DNA from 3 places in the Hymenobacter arcticus genome. Region 2 is predicted to be linked to each of the others. Evidence: riboswitches for the same ligand, from Rfam matches in the RefSeq annotation. Region 2 holds a riboswitch; each other region holds the start of a gene.
The links. Region 2 has a riboswitch for cobalamin ahead of ACYVGC_RS06660 (TroA family protein). Riboswitches for the same ligand answer to the same signal wherever they lie in the genome.

Region 1: another riboswitch for cobalamin. It lies ahead of ACYVGC_RS15525 (acyl-CoA thioesterase); the one in region 2 lies ahead of ACYVGC_RS06660 (TroA family protein).
Region 3: another riboswitch for cobalamin. It lies ahead of ACYVGC_RS06130 (TonB-dependent receptor); the one in region 2 lies ahead of ACYVGC_RS06660 (TroA family protein).

What each region holds. Positions count from the first base shown of each region.
Region 1 is NZ_BAAGXF010000009.1:46,005-49,273, forward strand. Features, by position in the region: gene crtD (phytoene desaturase family protein) at 1-1,216, opposite strand, end outside; cobalamin riboswitch at 1,313-1,510, shown strand; gene ACYVGC_RS15525 (acyl-CoA thioesterase) at 1,678-2,082, shown strand; gene ACYVGC_RS15530 (class I SAM-dependent rRNA methyltransferase) at 2,211-3,269, opposite strand, start outside.
Region 2 is NZ_BAAGXF010000003.1:45,861-49,129, reverse strand. Features, by position in the region: gene ACYVGC_RS06670 (glycoside hydrolase family 1 protein) at 1-45, shown strand, start outside; gene ACYVGC_RS06665 (SDR family NAD(P)-dependent oxidoreductase) at 158-895, shown strand; cobalamin riboswitch at 964-1,162, shown strand; gene ACYVGC_RS06660 (TroA family protein) at 1,279-2,436, shown strand; gene ACYVGC_RS06655 (iron chelate uptake ABC transporter family permease subunit) at 2,433-3,269, shown strand, end outside.
Region 3 is NZ_BAAGXF010000002.1:598,423-601,691, forward strand. Features, by position in the region: gene ACYVGC_RS06130 (TonB-dependent receptor) at 1-1,466, opposite strand, end outside; cobalamin riboswitch at 1,632-1,853, opposite strand; gene ACYVGC_RS06135 (DNA-3-methyladenine glycosylase) at 2,009-2,632, shown strand; gene ACYVGC_RS06140 (cation diffusion facilitator family transporter) at 2,723-3,269, opposite strand, start outside.

The sequences.
Region 1 (3,269 bases), on a different contig from region 2:
CGCGGCGGGTGTGGGCGGCGAGGGCCACCCAGTCCTGGCCCTCGTCGTGGGGCACGTTCACCATCACAAACCAGTTTTCGTGGCCGGCGGGGGCGTCGGCGGGCGTTTTTTTGGAGGTGATGTTGACGTAGATGGTCACGTCATCAGCCACGGTTTTCTCCTGAAAAATGGCGTCGAACTCGGCCTTATAATCGGCCGAGAAGAAGATATTGTGCAGGTCTAGCTCTGCAAATTCGCGGGCTATGCCCCAGTAAAAAATGAGTGCCGACGATGAGCGCGGCTGGCTCAGGGTGCGCTCGGGGGCTGGCTGGCTGGGTAGCAGGCGGCGGTAGGTGGGCACCACGTCCATGTTGCTGACCACCTGCGTGAAGTCGTAAATATCGAGGTCGGTGCGCAGGCCGGTGATGAGGGGGCCGGCCGTGAGAATCTCGCGCACCGGCTCGTTGAACCGAAATTTCACCCCAAACTCCTCGGCCAGCCGGTGCAGGCTGCTGGCAATGGCGTAGATGCCACCCTCGGGGTAAAACGCGCCAATGCCGTGCTCCAGGTGCGGAATGAGCGAAAGCGTGGCCGGGGCCTGGTAGGGGTCGGAGCCATTGTAAGTAGCGTAACGGTCAAAGAGTTGCACTAAGCGCGCGTCCTGACCAAAGGCCTTTTCGTGGCGGGCGTGCATGGTGCCGGTGAGGCCCAGGCTGGGCAGGGCGGCCACGGCCTTCAGCGTTTCGGAGCTGAGGTAGGTGCCCGCTTTATGCAGCGACTTGTGCAAAAAGGTGCCCGCCGTGGCATTGTAGGCCCGGCCGCTACGGGCCAGAAACTGCGCCACGGCGGCGGCCGGTGTACCCAGCTTTTGCTCGACCTCGGCGGCAAACTTCGCCGCGTCGGCCCAGGCGGTGAGGCGCGTGCCGTCGGCAAAGAAGTAGTTGGTGATGGGGTCGAGGCGCTCGTAGCGGAAGTAGTCGGCCGGGTCGCAGTGGGCCAGCCGGAAGACATCGTCCACCAGCTGCGGCAGCGTGAACAGCGACGGCCCCGCGTCGAAGCGGTAGCCGCCGGGCAGTTCAAACTGGTGCATTTTGCCCCCAAACGAACTGCTGGCCTCAAATACCGTGACCGGGTGCCCGGCCACCGCTAGCCGCGCCGCGGCGGCCAGCCCCGCCACGCCCGCCCCAATAATGGCCACGGGCTGACGGGTGGGCGAAAGTTTCTTTTTCGTAAACACTACGCTGCTAACCGCTAGTCCGGGGTGATAAGTTTGCCTCGGCCCGCCGAAAATACGCGCTACCTTCGCGGCGGTTTACTGCTGCTTCGATTTTTTATAAATCAACCAGCGGCCGGTTTTCGACTGCCCGCCTGGGCCATCGGAATGAAAAGGGAAGCGGGTGAAACTCCCGCACAGACGCGCTACTGTAAGTACCCACCCAGTGCCACCCCGCAAGTTTCCATTGGCTTCGGCCGAGAAGGAGGGGGTGGCATGGTACAAAGTCAGGAGACCTGCCGGCCGCCATTTGATGCTTCCTCCGCGCTTTGGGGCTCCGCATCAGGTTTGGCACGCTGGCGGCCCGGCTATTGCGTGTGCGGTGGCCGGGGCGGGCGTAGCTGGGTCTGAATGAGTGCTTTAGCAAGTTGGGAGAAGATGAAAAAACGAGCGCCGTGGACGCGTCATTTTTTCTTTTCAGCCCTATGATAGCCCTCGCCGACCAGATTGCCCGCGCCGAAACGCGCATCTTCAAAGCCGTATTTCCGAACACGACTAACCACTACGACACGCTCTTCGGCGGGGCCACGCTCATGCTGATGGACGAGGTGGCCTTCATCACGGCTACCCGCTTTTCGCGCCTCAAAATGGTGACGGTATCCTCCGATAAAGTGGATTTTACGCACCCCATCCCCGGCGGCACGCTGGTCGAACTCATTGGTAATGTGGTGCATGTGGGCCGTACTAGCCTGCAAGTGCGCGTCGAGCTATTTGTAGAGCAGATGTACGCGGAGGGTCGGCTGCTAGCCGTGACTGGCTCGTTCACGTTCGTGGCCGTGGACGACCAGCGCCGCCCCACGCCACTTAGGCCGGTGGAAGCGACAGTGTAAAGTGTGGGTAAAAAAAACGTCATGCTGAACGCAGTGAAGCACCTCGCTTACGCCGCTAGAGTTATTAATCCAGCGGCGCGAGCGAGGTGCTTCACTGCGTTCAGCATGACGTTCTGATTTTCTGCGAGTTACTCCACAGCCAGCACCAGGCCCTTCAAGTACGCGCCCTCGGGGTGAAAGAGGCTTACCGGGTGGTCGGCGGGCTGGGTGAGGCGGTGCAGGATGCGCGCCGGCCGGCCAGCCTCAATAGCGGCGGCCAGTACGGCGCCCTCAAACAACTCAGGGCTAACTACTTGCGAGCACGAGAACGTGAACAGCAGACCGCCCGGTGCGAGGTGGGCAATGCCGGCCGCGTTGAGGCGCTTGTAGCCCATGAGGGCGGCGTGGCGGGCGCTGAGGTGCTTAGCAAACGCGGGCGGGTCGAGCACCAGCAGGTCGTACTCGGCCGAGTGGCTTTTGAGGAAGGTGAGCACGTCGTCGGGGTAGGCGGCGTGGCGGTCAGCGTGGTGCGAAAGCTCGGCATTGCGCTCAGTTAAAGCAATAGCTTTCTTACTGCTATCGACGGAGTGCACCAACTCGGCGCCGGCTTCGAGGGCGTACACCGAGAAGCCGCCGGTGTAGCAAAACGTATTGAGCACGCGGCGACCGGGCGAGTAGCGGGCCAGCAGGGCGCGGTTGTCGCGCTGGTCGATGAAGAAACCGGTTTTCTGGCCCGTTTCCCAGTCCACGGCAAACTGGTGGCCGTTTTCGTGCACCAAGTGCTCTTGGCCGGTGCTTTCACCGAAGAGGTAGCCATTCTTGTTGTCGCCTACGGCGTGGCCGGGCGTGGTTTCGGCGCTCTTGTCGTAGATGGCGCGCAGCTTGTCGCCAAACACAACTTGCAGGGCATCAGCTATTTCGGGGCGGGCGCGGTACATGCCCACGCTGTGCGCCTGCACCACGGCCACGTCGCCATACACGTCGATGATGAGGCCCGGTAGGCCGTCGCCCTCGGCGTGCACCAGCCGGAAAACGTTGGTATCGGCCGTGCCCGTGAGGGCTAGGCGCTGGCGCAGCGCGTAGGCATTGGCCAGGCGCTTCACCCAGAAATCAGCGGTTGGCATTTCCGCTTCCGGCCCAAAATCCAGCATGCGCACCGCGATGGAGCCGCTGCCCGAGTAGTGGCCCACGCCCAGTAATTCACCCGC
Region 2 (3,269 bases):
CCCTCTACCACCACCGCCAACGCGCCGCTGCAAGCCAACCATTAAGTAAGGAGGTAGCGTGGACTCTGCGAGTCCGCGCGTTGCGCCACTTGCCAATCTCTTACCCTAACGTTCCCACGCGCGGACTCGCAGAGTCCACGCTACACCGCTCTACATCATGCGTTTCCAGGATAAAGTAGTCATAATTACGGGTGGGGCCAGCGGCATCGGCCTGGCCATTGCCAAGCGCCTGGCTTCGGAAGGCGCCCGCCTCGTGCTGGCCGATATCAACCAGGCCAACCTCGACCAGGCCGCCCCCGTGCTGAAAGATGCCGGCGCGCCCGACGTGCTCACCAGCCTCTGCAACGTAGCCCAGGAAGACCAGGTAATTGCTACCGTGGCCGCCACGCTCACCAAGTTTGGCCGCCTCGACGTGGTGGTGAATAACGCGGGCCTCATGCATTTTAAGCCCCTCGAAGAACTCACCGGCGACGACTGGCTGCGTGTGCTGGGCGTGGACTTGCTGGGCGCGTTTTACTTCACCAAGCAGGCGTTTTTGCACATGAAGCCGGGCGGCAACATCGTGAACGTAGCCAGCATCCACGCCGTGGCCACCGAGGCGCTGGTGGCCCCCTACGCCGCCGCCAAGGCCGCCGTACTGTCGCTCACCCGCTCATCGGTGATTGAGGGCAAGCCCAAAGGCCTGCGTACCAACGTAGTGCTGCCGGGGGCCATCGACACGCCCATGCTCTGGAACAACCCCAACGTGAAGTCGGGCGTCGAAAAAATCAACCCCAGCGACGTGGGCAAGCCCGAAGACGTGGCCGCCGCCGTGGCCTACCTCGCCTCCGACGATGCCGCCTTTGTGCAGGGCGCCGAGATGCGCGTGGATGGCGGGCGCCTCGACCACTTGTAGGCCGCGGGGCCGAACGGTGGCGCGGGCAGCCCTGGGGCCAAGGGGCCAGCCACTGGCGGGCAGTGCTACCTTTGCAACCGAGCAAGGGTAGTCGCTTCCGCGGTGCGGGGCGGCTTTAAAAGGGAATTCGGTGCGAAACCGAGACAGTCGCCGCTGCTGTGACCCCAGTTGCCAACCGGCCGATACGTGGCGCCACTGTTCTTGCGGGAATGGGAAGGCCATCGGCCGGGGGGAAGTCAGAAGACCTGCCGTTGCCTCCTTCACCCACCGCTTTCGGTAGAAAAGCGCGCCGTACCATGCCCCACTCCTCGCCTACCCCCGGCCGCGCCGGGGGCCTAGCTTCCCCTTTTTTTACCTGGCGAACTAGTTGTTTACTAGCTACTTTGCTAACGAGCCACCTGGTTGGGCTGGGGCAAGTGCGGCCCGCCCGGGCGGGCACGGCGGTGCCAGTAGCTCGCCCCGCCGTGCCCGCCCGCCCGGCCCCGGCGCCCGGGCGCACCTCGGTGCAATACGCCAAGGGCTTTCGCCTGGCGTACGCGGGTAACTACAAGGTAATCACCATTCAAATCCCCACCGAGCCGGCGGCCACGGCCAGGCGCTACCTGCTGGTGCCGCGCGGGGCCGCGCGCCCGGCCGGCTACCCCGATGCGCAGGTTATCGAAACGCCGATTCGCAGCCTCGTAGGCTTGTCGTCGATGCACGTGGCGCTGGCCGATTTTCTGGGGGCCGCCGATGTGCTGGTGGGCGTGGGCAGCTTGCAGTACGTGTCGGCGGCGCGGGTGCGGCAGCGCATTGCCACCGGCCAGCTCTACGAGGTAGGCCAGGGCAAGGAGCTGAACAACGAGCTGCTGGTGGCCCACCACCCCGACCTGGTAATGACCACCGGCTGGCCCGGCGAGCGCGCCGACCAATTTCAAACCCTGCACGCGGCGGGTATCCCGGTCATTATCAATTCGGAGTGGGTCGAGACCACGCCCCTGGCCCGCGCCGAGTGGGTGAAAGTGCTGGCCGCCCTGCTCAACAAGGAAGTCGTGGTCAACCAAAAGTTCGACGCCGTGGCCCGCGAGTACCAGCGCCTGGCCGCGCTGGGCAAGCAGGCCACCCGGCAACCCAGCGTAGTGGTCGGCCTGCCCTTTAAAGACGTGTGGTACGTGCCCGATGCGGATAGCTACATGGCCCAGTTTCTGCGCGACGCGGGTGCCACCTACCACTGGGACCGCACCAAGGCCCCCGGTGGCAGCGTAGCCTTGTCGTTTGAGGCAGTAGCCCCGGTGGCGCTGGCGGCCGACTACTGGCTGCACATTGGCACGCTTACCTCCAAAGCCGGCCTGCTGGCGCAGGATGCCCGCTACGCCGCTTTCGCCCCCGTCCGGAACAACCGGATTTTCAATAACACCCTGCGTACCAACGCCCAGGGCTCCAACGACTACTGGGAATCGGGGGCCATGCACCCCGACCTGCTACTGGCCGACCTGCTCCACATTCTACACCCCGAGCTGCTGCCCACCTGGACGCTCCGCTATTACCAACCACTGCGATGAGCCAGCCCTCGCTTGCACCGGGCCCCGCTGCGCGGCCCGGCCCCCGGCTGGTGCAGGGGCTCCTGCTGCTGGTTGTGCTGGTTGTGGTGGCCTTCGTGCTCGATGTGGCGCTGGGGCCGGTGCGCATTCCGGTGGGCACGGTGGCGCGCCACCTGCTGGGCTACGGTCCGGCGGCCGACACGGCCACGGCTTTCATTGTGCATCAAATCAGGCTGCCCAAAGCACTTACGGCGCTAGCCGTAGGTAGTGGTCTGGCCGTGAGCGGCTTGCAGATGCAGACGCTCTTCCGCAACCCGCTGGCCGGGCCGTCGGCGCTGGGCCTCACGGCGGGCGCGGGGCTGGGCGTGGCCCTGGTAATGCTCACGGGCGGCGGCGTGACGAGTGCCCTGGCCGTGCGGCAGCTGGGGCTGGCCGGCAGCTGGGCGCTGGTGCTGGCGGCCACGGCCGGCGCGGCCCTGGTAATGTCCCTGGTGCTAACCCTGGCGGCGCGGGTGTGCGACAATGTGGTGCTGCTCATTGTGGGCCTGATGGTGGCCAGCGTGACCGGGGCCATCGTCAGCCTATGGCAGTATTTCAGCGCCCCCGAGCAAATTCAGGAGTATTTACTCTGGACGTTTGGGGCGCTGGGCGGCGTCACGGGGCCGCACCTGACGGTGCTAGCCACGGTGGTTGGGGCCGGCTTGGTACTAGCCATGGCCTCGGCCAAGCCGCTGAATGCCTTGCTGCTGGGCGAAAACTACGCCCGCAGCCTGGGCTTGCGCGTGCGCCGCTCGCGCACGCTTATTATTCTGAGCACAAGCTTATTAGCGGGTAGCATCACGGCTTTTTGCGGG
Region 3 (3,269 bases), on a different contig from region 2:
CGCGAGCCGAGGGGGTAGCGCAGCTGCGCGCCCGCCTCATAGCCCCAGCCGGTTTCGGGGCGCAGGTCGGGGTTGCCGCCGGGCCGCCAGTAGCGCTCATTAAGCGTGGGCGCGCGGTAGCTGCGCGAGGCGCTGGCCTTGAGCGTGAGCACCGAGTGGGTTGAGTCAGTGAGGGCGGTTTGGCGGCCTAGCCAGTCCCACTCCACGCCCACGGTGGGCGTGAGTGGGGTCGCCCCGCCGGGCAAAAGCGCCTGGCGCAGGTTGCCCGACAGCCGCAGGCCGGGGCGCGGGTCGTAGCGCAGGAGGGCAAAGGCGGCGGCCCGGTTTTCAGATACGGCGGTGGGGCCGTAGCCATCGATGGCCGCGGCAAAATGCTGGGCCTCAGCGCCCACGCGCAGGCTGCCGCGCTCACCCAGCGCGGCGGTGTGCTCGGCCTGGACCTGGGTGGTGCGCATGCGCGAGCGGCTGATGGCGCCGCCATCCTGGTAGTCGAGCACGTCCTCAAACCACGCCCCGCGCACCGACCACTGCCGCCGGGCCGAAGCCAGGTGCCGGTAGCCCAGCAGCAGGCGGCGGCTCTGGTCAAACTCCCGGGTTTGGGTGGGCGCGGCGTACACGCTGGGCATGATGTCGCGGTCGGTGTCGGTGAGCCAGGCGGTAGCCGTGAGCTCGCCGGCCGCGCCCAGGCGCAGGGCCACGTCCTGGCTCAGGCTCCACTGGTGGTGCAGCACCGCGTTGGTGAGGCGGTAGCGCGCCGTTCCCCGCGCCTCTTGCAGGGTGTAGGGGTAGTCGTTTTGGGCGGTGCGCCAGCTGGCGGTGGTGCGGGCCGCCACGCGGGCCGTAGCCCCGCGCACCGCCAGGCTGCCGCCGCGCAGGCCAAAGCTGCCCGCATCAGCTTGCAGGCTGCCGCGCAGGCCGGGCTGCCAGTCGGTTTCGGTATCGAGCAGCACCACCCCGCCAATGGCCCCGCTGCCGTAGAGCGCCGCCGCCGGCCCCGGCTGCACCGCAATGCTAGTAGCCGCGCCCACCGGCAAAATGGCAAAATCGGCCTCGCCCAGCGATGGAATATTGATATTAAACCCCTGCCACAGCACTGCCGTGTGGCGCGAAGCCGTGCCTCGCAGCGCAATGGAAGCCAGCTGCCCCGGCCCGTAGTTCTTGAAATACAGCGGTGTGCGCTCCTCCAGCAGCTCCACCAGGGTGCCGCCCCGGTATTGCGCCAGGGCCAGCGAATCGAGCACCACCTGCCGGCTGCCCACGGCAAAGCGACTGGGCCGCACGGCCTGCACCCGCACCTCGGCCAGCCGGTGGCGGCGGGTGCTCAGCAGCGTGTCGGGGCGCGGGGCCGGGGTGGTTTGGGCGTGCGCGGTGGGGCCGGCGGCCAGCAGCGCCGCCAAGAGGGCGCTGGGTAGCCGCCAGCCGCGGGGGCTGGGAAAAGGAGCGTTGGAAAGGAGCGAAATCAACACGAACTAAATTTTCAAGCGAAAATTCAGCTCAAAACCTTCACGAAGCTTACCGGCCGAAGCCAGAAAACACGCTGGGGCTGAGGCTGAAAGCAGCTGCCGGGTAGCGGTTCGGGTGAACCGGGTGGGGCGGGTGCTCTCATTCTCCGCTCGTCCTCCGCGAGCGCTGAACCTGGTAATGCCCTGGCAGGTCTCCTGGCTTGCGCTGCCGGGTGGGCGGCCTTCCCACTAGCCTGATTATCAGCTGATAACCAAGGCCGGCAGTGGCTTGGGGTGCCCACCCCGATGTAGCGCGTACAGTTGCGGGGACAGCTCCGGCCTTGAACCGGATTCCCTTTTCAACCTCGCTCCGTGGGTAGGAGTCTGGTCACCGTGGCAAGGGCAAAGGTACAATACTTTGCGGGCACGCGTGTGGCCCCTGCCAGACGCATCAAAACCGTCTGCCATGGCGAGCGTAACGAAGTGGAGCGCGGCAATCGCCCCAGAACGAAGTACACCTAAGTCGTTCAGGTGCGATTGCCGCGCTCCACTTCGTTACGCTCGCCATGACAGTTATTTCAGACAAAAACGTGCTCCCCCTGGCCTTCTTCCAGCGCTCCGATGTACTCACCATTGCCCGCGAACTGCTGGGTAAGGTGGTATGTACCGAAATCGATGGCGAGCTGACCACCGGCCGCATCGTCGAAACGGAGGCCTACCGGCACGAGGGCGACCCCAGCATTACGCTGCATTTGCAGCGCAAGGCCCGGCAGGCGCAGGCCCTGTACCAGCCCGGCGGCCACGCCTACCTCTACACCGTGTACCGGGTGCACACCCTATTCAACCTCACTGCGAATGATGCGGCGCACCCCGATGCGGTGCTTATTCGGGCCATAGAACCACTTGAGGGACAAGAGATTATGCTGCGCCGCCGCGGCCTGCCCAAGCTGGCCCGCAACCTCACCGCCGGCCCCGGCGTGCTCAGCCAGGCGCTAGGCCTCACGCCGGCCCTCAACGGCGAGTTGCTCAGCGGCCCCCGCATCTGGATAGAAGATGCCGGCGAAGTACTTGCTGATGAGCAGGTTATCGCCAGCTCGCGCGTAGGGCTGGAGTACGCTGGCGATGAAGCCGTGGCCCTGCCCTGGCGCTTTCGGGTGAAAGACAGCAAGTGGACGAGTCCAGCCAAGTGACTTTCATTTAATAGTTATCAATTAACATTTAATAGTGCTTCTTAACACACTAGGCGAGTGGAAAAGCTGTTAAATGTTAATTGATAACTGTTAAATGACAAGGTGGTGGCGCTCGTCCTTCACGGCGTTGTGGATATCCCACACGATTTCCTGCTCGAAGGGGTGGCGGCGCACGGGGCACTCGGGCATGTGGCACAGCGAGCAGGCGGCAAACGAGCAGGGGTCGGCGTGCACAAACATCTCGATTTCGACGGCGGCGAAGCGGGCCCGAATCAGCTCCTCAATCTCGTGCAGCTCGGTGTGCACCTTCTCCAGCGAGAAATAATAGGGCATCTGCATGTGGCAGTCGATGTGCAGGTTGGCGCCGTAGCGCTGCACGCGCAGGTTGTGCACGTCAATCCAGGCGGGGCGGCGCAGGCGCTGTAGCTCGGCAATGACTTCGGCCACGGTACTGATGTCGCTCTCGTCCATGAGGCCGCCCACGGCGCTGCGCAGCATCTTGTAGCCGTTGTAGAGGATGAAGCCGCCCAGCGCCAGCGCCGCGCCCGCATCAAACTGAATAATGCCCGTGAAGTGCACCAGCACCAGCGCCGCCGACGACACAATGCTCGTGAGCGCGTCGATGTAGAGGTGCTGC